DNA from 3 places in the Streptomyces sp. NPDC051740 genome. Region 2 is predicted to be linked to each of the others. Evidence: riboswitches for the same ligand, from Rfam matches in the RefSeq annotation. Region 2 holds a riboswitch; each other region holds the start of a gene.

Region 1 (3,921 bases), on a different contig from region 2:
CGGGAGCACGGCGCGGGTCTGGTGCTCGACGACGCGCACGGTCTCGGTGTGCTCGGCGACGGCGGACGCGGGGCCCCGCACACGGCGGGACTGGCGGGCGCCGACGACGTCGTCGTGACGGTGACGCTGTCCAAGTCGCTCGGCAGTCAGGGCGGAGCGGTGCTCGGCCCGGCCCGGGTGATCGAACACCTGGTCAACGCGGCCCGGACGTTCATCTTCGACACGGGACTCGCCCCCGCCGCGGCGGGGGCGGCCCTGGCGGCCCTGCGGCTGCTGCGCCGTGAGCCGGGGCGCGCGGCACGGGCGGGCGAGGTGGCGCGGGAACTGCACTCCCGGCTGACGGCCGCGGGTCTGGAAGCGGTGCGTCCGGACGCCGCGGTCGTCTCCGTGCGCGCCCCTTCCCCGGAGCAGGCCGTGCGATGGGCGGCCGACTGCCGGGCGGCCGGTCTGTCCGTGGGCTGCTTCCGTCCTCCTTCCGTGCCCGACGGTGTCTCACGGCTCAGACTGACCGCCCGCGCGGACCTGTCCGGGGCGGAGATCGAACGCGCTGTACGGGTGATCGGCGAGACGCGGCCATGAGTCGGCGGGACACGGCCGTGCGTCGCCCGACGACGGACCGACCGGCCGGGTCGTCAGCCGACCGCGGTCACGAACTCCGTCCAGCTGACGGGGGAGAAGAGCAGCACGGGCCCGTCCGGGGCCTTGGAGTCGCGCACGGCGAGCAGTCCGGCCAGGGGGCCGGCGGCCGGCCGGGCCGTCTCCACGCAGTTGTTCGCCCCCGTGCTGTAGCTGCTGCGCAGCCACCTCACATCGCGCAGTGCGAGGTCGGAAGGGATGGTCCGAGGCGGTACGGGCATCGTGCCTCCTTACACGCCGGCGGCTGTGCCGGCGATGAAATCCAACGAGTCCTCGGGTGAAAGGGCGTGGATCGAGAGGGCGTCGAAGGCCTCCGAGTACACCCGGAGGTCTTCTTTCCGCTCCAGGTGGAGGCTACTCGTCAAGTGGTCGAGAACCACCACGTCCAGATCAGAAGTGCGCGAAAATGAAAAGATTACGAAAGGACCGGTCATGCCGATGTGCGCGCCGGCGCTGAACGGCAGGACCTGCAACCGCACCTGGGGCAGCCGGGCCGCCTCGACCAGCCGGTTGAGCTGGCGGGTCATCACACCGGGACCGCCGACCTCCCGGCGCAGCACCGCCTCGTCCAGGACCGCGCTGAGCTCCAGCGGCGGCGTCGCCCGCAGCACGTCCTGCCGGGCCAGCCGCACCTCCACCAGCGTGTCCAGCCGCTCCTCCGGCGCGTCCTCCAGGGCCGCCTCCGTCACGGCGCGCGCGTACTCCGGTGTCTGCAGCAGCCCCGGGATCACCGTGGTCTCCAGGGTGCGCATCGCGCTCGCCTGCGACTCCAGGCTGATGAAGTCCCGGTAGGTCGGCGGCAGTACGCCCCGGTAGGCGTGCCACCAGTGGTGCCGTCCGTCGCCGTCACCGGAGCCCGACAGCACCAGCAGCAGCTCCCGCAGCTGCGGGTCGGCCACGCCGTAGACGTCGAGCAGTAACCGCACGTCGGCCGGTTTCACCCCGCTCGTACCCGTCTCGATCCGGCTCACCTTCGACTGGTGCCAGCCCGCGAGGCGGGCCGCCTCACCGCTGGTGAGTCCCGCCGAGGTGCGCAGCGCGCGCAGTTCGGCGCCCAGTTTCCGGCGGCGCACCGCGGGACCGTGCTGCATGGACTTCTCCTTACTCCTTCCGGGTCGCCCGGATACGGTCTCCCGTCGCAGAGTTCACCGTTTTGAGCGACAGATATATGCACATCTTGGTGGATCGCCGTCCTGCGCCGTGCGGGGATGGCAGTCTGGCGACGAAGCACCAGTGCGGGACCGTACTCGAACCATCCGCTCCGTGTCGGACTGCGGTCCCGTGGGAAAGGGGCGACGTCGCCATGGCAGACCATCTGGAAGCATCCGTCACTCTGCCGAGCGATCCCGCCTCGGTCTCGGCCGCCCGTGCCCATGTGGTGGGCGCGCTGGAGGAATGGGGCATGCCGGCGGACGCGGAACTGTGCGACACCGTCCGGCTGATCGTCTCCGAACTCGCCACCAACGCGGTGCAGCACACGTTCGGGCAGTCGCCCACGTTCACCGTGGACGTCGTCCTGGTCCGTGACGAGCGGGTGCACATCGGTGTCACGGACAGCCACCCGCGGTTCCCCAAGCGGCTGCCCGCGGCGGTCCAGCAGGACAACGGCCGCGGGCTGGTCATCATCCGCTGGCTGACCGCGGAGTGTGGCGGCAGGCTCAGAATCCGCCCCACGCGCGAGGGTGGCAAGACCGTTTCGGTCGAACTCCCGTGGGCCGTCCGGGCCGCCGAGGCGGTCACGGCGGCGGGACAGCAGGAGCAGTAACCGGGCGGCGGTGCCCCGGGGCACCGCCGCCCGCCGCGGTCACCTCACCCGGCCGTACGAGACGCTGCGGGTCCAGATCTTCTGCAGGCGCACCACGTCCCCGGTCTTCGGGGCGTGCCAGATCTTGCCCTTACCCGCGTAGATGCCGACGTGGTAGACGTAGCCGCCCGAATGGAAGAACACCAGGTCTCCCGCCCTGCGGTTCCCGGCGGAGATGTGGCGCGTCTTGTTGTACTGCTGGGCGGCGGTGCGCGGCAGCTTCTTGCCCGCCTTCTTGAACGAGTACAGCGTCAGACCCGAGCAGTCGAACCTGTACGGTCCCGTGGCGCCCCACTTGTAGGGCGAGCCCTTCTTGGAGGCGGCGATGTTCAGCGCCTTGGTGGCCAGGCCCGCGGCGGCCGCCTCCGAGGCGGCGCCGGGGACCACGATCGAGCCGCCCACGGCGGCCAGGGTGAGGGCCGAGGCCGTGCCGGCCCGGGCGATGAGAGACGGGACACGATTGAGCGCAGTCATGCGCAACCCTTCGTCAGCCGCCTGTGAAGGATGACCTGTCGGATTCGGGCTGGCGAAGTGGCCCGGCCGCACATGTGCGGCTTCACCCCAAGGACTGCTCGGAACTGACGTCCCGGCGGCCCGTCGTGCCTGGGTCCTCCACTCCTGCCGATCCACTCCTGTCGACCGGTCATCCGGGCGGCGGCAGGACTCGGCGTCCGCCCGGATCGCCCCGCCGCGGCGGCGGGGTCTTGTCGTCAGTCAGGGATCTTGGCTCATGGCGCGATCGAAATCCCAACGGAACGTGGGGTTTGTGTTGTTACTCACCAATCACCCGTTCGGGTGGACGCCTCCGTGTTCGGGTCCTCGCCGAGGGCCGGGGGAGTCGCGGACCAGGGGTGGAGAGCACCGTTCCGTCCGTGCGGTACGCGCGCTGCGCAACTTCGGGCGCCCGAAAACAGCAGGTTCGTCTACGCCGGACGGGGGTACGCCGTTTGGTCCGTTTCAACCCCGGCCGGAGCGTACCGCCGGCCGGGGTCCGCGGGGGTCAACTGCCGGGGGCCGGCGGCAGTGTGACCCTGGCCGTGCGCCGTTCGCCGTCCAGCACGCGCAGGGCCCGGGCCAGCGTGCCGGAGTGCAGTTCGCTCTCGCCGCGCCGGTGCATCAGGGTCAGTGCGTCGCGCAGCGCGACGGCTTTGCCGACCAGCGCCTGAGCCGCGCGCAGTCCGCGGTAGGTGTCACCGCCCAGGGCCGGGTTGACCCGGCCGAGCAGGTCGACGGCCTCGAGGTAACGGTCGATCAACTCGGCCTCCGCGCGGGTCAGCGCGGGCAGCGGCGGCAGCTCCGGTGGCAGCATCCGCGGCTCACCTCGCGCCGGAGGCGGGGGACAGGCTCCTGCGGCCGGGCACGATCCGGTCCGCCAGGCCGTACTCCACCGCCGCCTGCGCGTCGAGGACCTTGTCCCGCTCGATGTCCGCCCGGACCTGCTCCGCGGTGCGGCCCGTGTGCCGGACCAGGATCTCCTCCAT
Region 2 (3,921 bases):
AGGGCGATGGCCGCGCGGGCCGCGGTGCCGCCCGCGACGCGCTGTCGGGACCTGCGGTGCGCTGCCACCTGGATTCCCGTCCTTTCCGACGACCGCGCGGAGCGGACTGCCGTCCGGTGGTCCGGCGGCGGGGGTGCACAGGGGAGCCGTCCGCCGCCGGACCTTCTCGGCGGTGGTGTCCGGTCGCCGCCCCTGGACCGGGCGGCGGTGGAGAGCCGGTCACCTGGAGGAGGACGCTAGGCCCGGTCGCGTGGCCCCGGTAACGGGTTGTGCGGAAGTGGCGTGAGCGGACAGCCGGGTGACCGTAAGTGACCGGAATCCTGTTCCGGCTTCGTCGTCTTCACTCAGGGTGATGACCGATATGGCGGAGGAGGGACGGTTGAGGGCGCCGGAGTGCTACGAGGCGGCTATGGCTAGGCTCCGGCCTCATGGACGTACTCATCCACCTCTTCGTCGGTCTGCACATCATCGGCATCGCGTCGCTCCTCGGTGGCTTCCTCACCCAGATGAAGGCGATGGGCGCGGGCACCGCCCGGTTCGTCCCCGCGATGCTGCACGGCGCGCTGACGATGCTGGTCACCGGTGTGGTCCTGGTCGGCCTCAACCAGGCCCAGGACTACTCCGTCGACAACATCAAGATCGGCGTGAAGCTGGCCCTGCTGATCGTGATCCTCGGCCTGGTGTACGTGAAGCGGGACGACGAGAAGGTGGACAAGGGCCTGTTCGGTCTGGTCGGGCTGCTGACCGTGACGAACGTCTTCGTCGCGGTGCTGTGGACCTGACCCCCGCTCCACGGGCCCGGACGTGACCGCGGCCCACGACAGAACACGCCCCGGGCCCCGAGCCAGGGGGTGCCGGCGGCGGTGGACGCGGACAGCGTCACCGCCGTCGGCGTTCGCGGGGGGAGTGCGGGCGCCAGGCGCCGCGTGCCGCGGCACGGACCGGCACGGAAGGGGGGAGGAGGCGGGGACGATGCCGGAGGACCGTCCCCGCCCCTTTTGGGCGGGTCAGGCGGGGCGCACCACGCTGTGGATCGAGGACTCGCCGTCGTAGTAGATCGACTCCTCGCGGACGTACGTGCCGGGCTTCGGCGCGTGGATCATCATCCCGTTGCCGATGTAGATGCCCACGTGGGTGATGTCGTCGTAGAAGAAGACCAGGTCACCGGGTTGGGCCTGGGAGACGGGGACCGTCGTGCCCGCGTTCACCTGGTCGTAGGTGGTGCGCGGAATGGTGACGCCGGCGGCCTTCCAGGCGGCCTGGGTGAGGCCGGAGCAGTCGTAGGATCCGGGGCCGGTGGCGCCCCAGACGTACGGCTTGCCGATCTGCGCGCGGGCGAAGGCGAGGGCCTTCTCGGCCTTGGTGGCGTACGAGGAGTCCGTCGACGTCGACGGCGTGGTGGCCGAGCCGGCCGACCCGGAGGCGCTGTCCGAGGTGCCGCTGTCCTGCTGGGCGGCGGCCTCCTCCTGGGCCTCCTCCTGGGCCTTCTGCTGCTCGGCGAGTTCGGCGGCCTTGCGGGCGGCCTCCTTCTGCTTCTTCTTCTCGATCGCCGCGAGCCGCGCCTTCTCCTCGGCGGTCAGCTTCGACATCAGCTCGCGCGCGTCGGTGAGCTTCTTCTGGACGGTGGCCTTGGCCGTCTTCAGGTCACCCTGGGTCTCGGTGAGCGTCTGAAGGCTCTCGGTGGCCTCCTGGCGCTTCTTCATCGTCTCGGACTGCTGGGTGACGTAGTCGTCGACCGCTTCCTTCTGGCGGCCGGTCATCCGGTCCATCACCTGGCGCTGGTCGAAGACGTCCTGCGGGGTGTCCGCGAGCAGGAAGGCCGCGGTGTCGGGGACGCCGGCGCCGGTCCGGTACTGGGCGGCGGCGAAGGAACCCAGCTCCGCCCGCGCCTCGTTGAGCTCCTGGGTGCGCTTGGCCACGTCGTCGAGGAGCGTGTCCACCTGCCTGCGCTGCTTCGCGGTCTTCTCCTTGGCCGCGTTGTACTTCTCGGTCGCCGACTCCGCCTGGCGGTAGAGGTCGTCGACCTTCTTCTCGACCTCCTCCAGGCTCGGCCTGCCGTCGTCGGAGGGGGCGGCGGTGGCCGTCTGGGACAGCAGGGCCACGGAGGTCAGGGCGGCCGTGGCGAGGGCCGGGGTTCGTATGCCTGCCACGCGCGTGCCGGGGGTGCGCGACTTGCGGTGCGACGCCAAGGGAGGCGACTCCTTCCAAAGCTCCGCCTACCGGGTTAGCTGTCGGGTTCGGGCGGGTGGTTCGGAAGGGTTGCCCTACGGCCGCTCCGCGAGGGAGTGGGCCGATTCACCCCATGGTCTCGGTGGGTCCCCGGCTCCGGCTGCCGCGAGGGCAGTGACGGATTCGGCGGAGGCCGCGCGGCCCGGCGAGGTTCGCCGGTGGGGGTCGTGCGGCCCGCCCGCACCGTAGCCAACTGGTGTGGCCCCTGTGAAGGTTGATGGGTGATATGCCCGATACATTTTCGTGACCTTGTGTGCGGTGTCACTCAGGGTGAGGCGGTGGTTCTGGAGGGTGCGCGTCCCGTCCCGGGCGCCGGATTCCGGGGATGTTCCCGGGGCGGCCCCTGGTTGTCGGTGGGGCGGCCTAGACTCGGAGAGCGATGAGCAGCCTCTTTGACGACAGCTTCCTGGCGGACCTCCAGGCCCAGCGGGGCCCCGAGGGCGAGCCCCCGCCACCGCCCGAGGACGAGCACGTACCGGAGCGGATCCCGGACGACCTGTTCGGCGGTAAGTTCGACGTGCCGCCGGACCGGGACACCTACTACCGCGACGGCGCCCCGCGCCCGGTGATCGACGCCGCCGCGCTGCTGGAAGGGCTGAACGACAACCAGCGCGCCGCCGTCGTGCACTCCGGCTCCCCGCTGCTCATCGTGGCCGGCGCCGGCTCCGGCAAGACCCGTGTGCTCACCCACCGCATCGCCCACCTGTTGGCCGAGCGGCACGTCCATCCGGGCCAGATCCTCGCGATCACCTTCACCAACAAGGCCGCGGGCGAGATGAAGGAGCGCGTCGAGCAGCTCGTCGGCCCGCGCGCGGGCGCCATGTGGGTCATGACGTTCCACAGCGCGTGCGTGCGCATCCTGCGCCGCGAGAGCAAGAAGCTCGGCTTCACGTCGTCGTTCTCGATCTACGACGCCGCCGACTCCAAGCGTCTGATGGCCCTGGTCTGCCGCGACCTGGAGCTCGACCCCAAGCGCTTCCCGCCGAAGTCCTTCAGCGCCAAGATCAGCAACCTGAAGAACGAGCTGATCGACGAGGAGGACTTCGCCGCCCGGGCCGCCGACGGTTTCGAGAAGACCCTCGCCCAGGCCTACGCGCTCTACCAGTCGCGGCTGCGGGAGGCCAACGCCCTCGACTTCGACGACCTGATCATGACGACGGTCAACCTGCTCCGCGCCTTCCCGGACGTCGCCGAGCACTACCGCCGCCGTTTCCGGCACGTCATGGTCGACGAGTACCAGGACACCAACCACGCCCAGTACGCGCTGGTCCGCGAGCTCGTCGGCACCTCCGAGCACCCCGCCGGCGCACCGTCCGAGCCCGAGGTGCCGCCCGCCGAGCTGTGCGTGGTGGGCGACGCCGACCAGTCGATCTACGCCTTCCGCGGCGCGACGATCCGCAACATCCTCCAGTTCGAGGAGGACTACCCGGACGCGACCACGATCCTGCTGGAGCAGAACTACCGCTCCACGCAGACCATCCTGAGCGCCGCCAACGCCGTCATCGAGCGCAACGAGTCGCGCCGCCCCAAGAACCTGTGGACCAACGCCGGCACGGGCGCGCGGATCACCGGGTACGTCGCGGACACCGAGCACGACGAGGCCCAGTTCGTCGCCGAGGAGATAGACCGCCTCACCGACGCGGGCGAGGCCAAGGCGGGCGACGTCGCCGTCTTCTACCGCACCAACGCCCA
Region 3 (3,921 bases), on a different contig from region 2:
GAACCAGCCGCTCAGGGAGCGCAGGTCGTCGCTGTTGCCCTGGCGGGCGCGTTCCTGCCCCAGCCTGACCAGGCCGCGCAGCACCTTCAGATGGGCCTCGGTGCGGCGCTGGGCCGCGCGGGAGGCGCCGAGCGGCTCGAGGAGCATGCGCATCTCCAGCAGGTCGGCGGCCTCCTGCTCGGTGGGTTCCGCGACGCACGCGCCCGCGTGCCGCCGGGTCACCACGAATCCCTCGGCCTCCAGCGTGCGCAGCGCCTCCCGGACGGGGACGCGGGAGACTCCGTAACGGCGGGCGAGCACTTCCTCGGTGAGCCGGCCGCCGCGCTCGTGGACACCCGCGACGATGTCGTCCCGGATCGCCGTGCACACCGAGTGCGCGGGAATGCGCATGACGAACCTCCGGATTAATCCCCGTGAAACGTCGACGATTGACGTGTGTTCCGCGACTCTATTGCAATCGGCGGGAATTCACGACGGCGGGCCGGAATCCATGCATATTTTTTGGACAAGTGATGCGGCGGTGCCCGGAAACACCGATGCCCCGGCTCGGGGAGCCGGGGCATCGGGAAGCGGGCGGGTCAGAGGTTCACGCCGTGCGCGCGGAGGTAGGCGACGGGGTCGAGGTCGGAGCCGTAATCGGCGCCCGTGCGGGCCTCGAAGTGCAGATGCGCGCCCGTGACGTTGCCGGTGGCGCCGGAGAGGCCGATCTGCTGCCCGGCGGCCACCTGCTGGCCCACCGAGACGCCGATGGACGACAGGTGGGCGTACTGGGTGTACGTGCCGTCGTGCATCTTGATGACGACCTGGTTGCCGTACGAGCCGCCCCAGCCGGCCTCGACCACGGTGCCGACGCCGACCGACTGGACGGGGGTGCCGGTCGCGGCGTGGAAGTCGACACCGGTGTGACTGCCGGAGGACCACAGCGAGCTGCCGGCCTGGTAACCGGTCGAGACGTACGAGCCGGCGATCGGGGAGACGAAGGTGTTGAGGCGCTCGCGCTCGGCCTCCCGCGCGGCGCGCTCCTTCTCCGCGCGGGCCTCCTCGGCCGCCTCGGCGGCCTTCTCGCGCGCGGCCTCCTCGGCGGCCTTCCGCGCGGCGGCCTCGGCCGCCTCCCGGGCGGCCTCGTGCTGGGCGGCCGCCTGGGCGTCGATCCGGTCGGCGACCGCGTCGCCGAGGGTGACGACGGGCGTGAGGCCGGTCTGTGCGGCAGCGGGCTCGGCGGCGAGCGCGGGGGCCGCGAGGGAGCCGACGACGCCGGTGGTGGTGAGCGCCGCGACGCCCGCCACGCGGGCGGTGCCGCGCTGCGTCCGGCTGGGACGACGGTGCTTGCCCGGGGCGCGGGTGAACGCCATGTACAGGCTGGTCCTTTCCTTCCCTCTCGCCTACCGGGTTAGCTGACGGGTTCGGAGCAGGAAGGTCTCCTACGGGCCCCCTCGCGACACGCGCGGGCGTCCGATTCACCCCAGGGACTGCGGTGGGTCCCCGGCTCCCCCGGCTCGCGCCGTAGGGGGACTCGGCGATGGCTGTCCGGTGCCGCGGGTGCGGCGCACTGCCCGACGAACAGCCCGGATGACGCTAAGCGGGCCGTCTCCCGATCCTCAAACGAATCCCGGTTTTTGTAGCGCATCCCACAGGCCAGACAGGCAACTTCCGCCCCGATTCGGGCATAAGCGGGCCCTGGTGGCTTTCGTGTCACCAGGGCCCCACGCGCGCGTGCGTCCTCGCCGCTCGCTACTCGGCCGTCACGACGGTGACTTCACCGATGCCGAGGGCCTCGACGGGTGCCTTGATCTGCGCCGCGTCACCGACGAGGACGGTCACCAGGCGGTCCACCGGGAAGGCGTTCACGACGGCCGCGGTGGCCTCCACGGTGCCGGTCGCGGCCAACTGCCGGTACAGGTCGGCCTGGTAGTGGTCGGGCAGGTGCTGCTCGACCTGGTCGGCCAGGGTGCTCGCGACGGCCGCGGCGGTCTCGTACTTGAGCGGCGCCACGCCCACGAGGTTCTGCACCGCGACATCGCGTTCGTCGTCGGTGAGCCCGTCGGCGGCGAGCGTGCGCAGCACCGTCCACAGGTCCTCGAGGGCGGGGCCGGTGTTCGGGGTGTCGACGGAGCCGCTGATGGCCAGCATCGCCGCGCCGGTGCCGTCCGGGGCGGACCTGAGGACCTGGCCGAACGCCCGTACGCCGTAGGTGTAGCCCTTCTCCTCGCGCAGCACGCGGTCCAGGCGGGAGGTGAGGGTGCCGCCGAGGCAGTACGTGCCGAGCACCTGCGCGGGCCACACGCGGTCGTGCCGGTCCGCGCCGATACGGCCGATCAGCAGCTGCGTCTGGACGGCGCCGGGGCGGTCCACGATCACGACGCGCCCGGTGTCGTCGGCGACCACCGGCGGAACGGGCCGCGGCTGCGCCGAGGAGCCGGTCCAGGCGCCCAGGGTGTCGCCGAGCAGGGCGTCCAGGTCGATGCCGGTGAGGTCGCCGACGACCACGGCGGTCGCCGTGGCGGGGCGGACGTGCTTCTCGTAGAAGGCGCGGACGGCCGCGGAGTCGATGCCGGTGACCGTCTCCTCGGTGCCCTGGCGCGGACGCGACATACGGGCACTCGCCGGGAACAGCTCCTTGGAGAGCTCCTTGGCGGCGCGGCGGGAGGGGTTGGCCAGCTCGTGCGGGATCTCGTCGAGGCGGTTGCGGACCAGCCGCTCGACCTCGCTGTCGGCGAACGCCGGCGCCCTGAGCGCGTCGGCGAGCAGCCCGAGTCCCTTGGTGAGCCGGGAGGCCGGGACCTCCAGGCTGAGGCGGACGCCGGGGTGGTCGGCGTGCGCGTCCAGGGTGGCGCCGCAGCGCTCCAGCTCGGCGGCGAACTCCTCGGCGGAGTGCTTGTCGGTGCCCTCGGAGAAGGCCCGCGCCATGATCGTGGCGACACCGTCGAGACCGGCCGGCTCGGCCTCCAGGGGCGCGTCGAGGAGCACCTCGACGGCGACGACCTGCTGGCCGGGGCGGTGGCAGCGCAGCACGGTCAGGCCGTTGTCGAGCGTGCCGCGCTCGGGGGCCGGGAAGGCCCAGGGCTTGGCGTCGCCCGCCTGCGGCTGCGGGTGGAAGTCCATCGTGGCGAGCTCGGTCACTTCGCCGCCTCCTCGTTCTCGTCGGTGCCGGCGGCTGCGGCGGCTTCCTCGGTGTCCCCGGCGTCCCCGGCCTCCGGGGCGACGGGCTCGTAGACGAGCACCGCGCGGTTGTCGGGGCGCAGGCGGGCCTTGGCGACCTCCTGCACCTCCTCCGCCGTGACCTCCAGGACGCGCTGTACGGCGGTCAGGGCGAGCTGCGGGTCACCGAACAGGACCGCGTACCGGCACAGTTCGTCGGCGCGGCCGGCGACCGTGCCGAGCCGGTCGAGCCACTCGCGCTCCAGCTGGGCCTGCGCGCGTTCCATCTCCTCCGCCGTGGGGCCCTCCTCGGCGAACCGGGCGAGCTCCTCGTCGATGGCGGCCTCGATGACCGGCACCTCCACGTCGCCGGACGTCTTCACGTCCAGCCAGCCCAGGGAGGGGGCCCCGGCCAGCCGCAGCAGGCCGAAGCCGGCGGCCACGGCCGTACGGTCGCGCCGTACCAGCCGGTTGTAGAGCCGCGAGGACTCGCCGCCGCCGAGGACGGTGAGCGCCAGGTCGACGGCGTCGCACGCGCGCGTGCCGTCCTCGGGCAGGCGGTAGGCGGCCATCAGCGCACGCGCGGGGACCTCCTCCTCGACGATCTCGCGCAGCTGCCCGCCGATGACGTCGGGCAGCGAGCCGTCGCGCGGGGCGGGCTTGCCGTCGTGGCCCGGGATGGAGCCGAAGTACTTCTCGATCCAGGCGAGCGTCCGCTCCGGGTCGATGTCGCCGACCACGGAGAGCACGGCGTTGTTCGGCGCGTAGTACGTGCGGAAGAAC

What was found. Region 2 has a riboswitch for cyclic di-AMP ahead of ACIA6T_RS01610 (NlpC/P60 family protein). Riboswitches for the same ligand answer to the same signal wherever they lie in the genome.
Region 1: linked by a shared signal. The riboswitch ahead of ACIA6T_RS19775 (C40 family peptidase) and the one ahead of ACIA6T_RS01610 (NlpC/P60 family protein) in region 2 are both predicted to bind cyclic di-AMP.
Region 3: linked by a shared signal. The riboswitch ahead of ACIA6T_RS27030 (M23 family metallopeptidase) and the one ahead of ACIA6T_RS01610 (NlpC/P60 family protein) in region 2 are both predicted to bind cyclic di-AMP.

What each region holds. Positions count from the first base shown of each region.
Region 1 is NZ_JBITCL010000011.1:54,477-58,397, forward strand. It holds gene ACIA6T_RS19755 (8-amino-7-oxononanoate synthase) at 1-579, shown strand, start outside; gene ACIA6T_RS19760 (DUF397 domain-containing protein) at 633-857, opposite strand; gene ACIA6T_RS19765 (helix-turn-helix domain-containing protein) at 867-1,727, opposite strand; gene ACIA6T_RS19770 (ATP-binding protein) at 1,940-2,401, shown strand; gene ACIA6T_RS19775 (C40 family peptidase) at 2,441-2,914, opposite strand; cyclic di-AMP (ydaO/yuaA leader) riboswitch at 2,918-3,120, opposite strand; gene ACIA6T_RS19780 (hypothetical protein) at 3,441-3,749, opposite strand; gene ACIA6T_RS19785 (ATP-dependent Clp protease proteolytic subunit) at 3,757-3,921, opposite strand, start outside.
Region 2 is NZ_JBITCL010000001.1:319,464-323,384, forward strand. It holds gene ACIA6T_RS01600 (NlpC/P60 family protein) at 1-68, opposite strand, end outside; gene ACIA6T_RS01605 (hypothetical protein) at 429-782, shown strand; gene ACIA6T_RS01610 (NlpC/P60 family protein) at 1,008-2,189, opposite strand; cyclic di-AMP (ydaO/yuaA leader) riboswitch at 2,197-2,368, opposite strand; gene pcrA (DNA helicase PcrA) at 2,609-3,921, shown strand, end outside.
Region 3 is NZ_JBITCL010000019.1:17,889-21,809, forward strand. It holds gene ACIA6T_RS27025 (GntR family transcriptional regulator) at 1-390, opposite strand, end outside; gene ACIA6T_RS27030 (M23 family metallopeptidase) at 579-1,352, opposite strand; cyclic di-AMP (ydaO/yuaA leader) riboswitch at 1,365-1,529, opposite strand; gene ACIA6T_RS27035 (M16 family metallopeptidase) at 1,732-3,120, opposite strand; gene ACIA6T_RS27040 (M16 family metallopeptidase) at 3,117-3,921, opposite strand, start outside.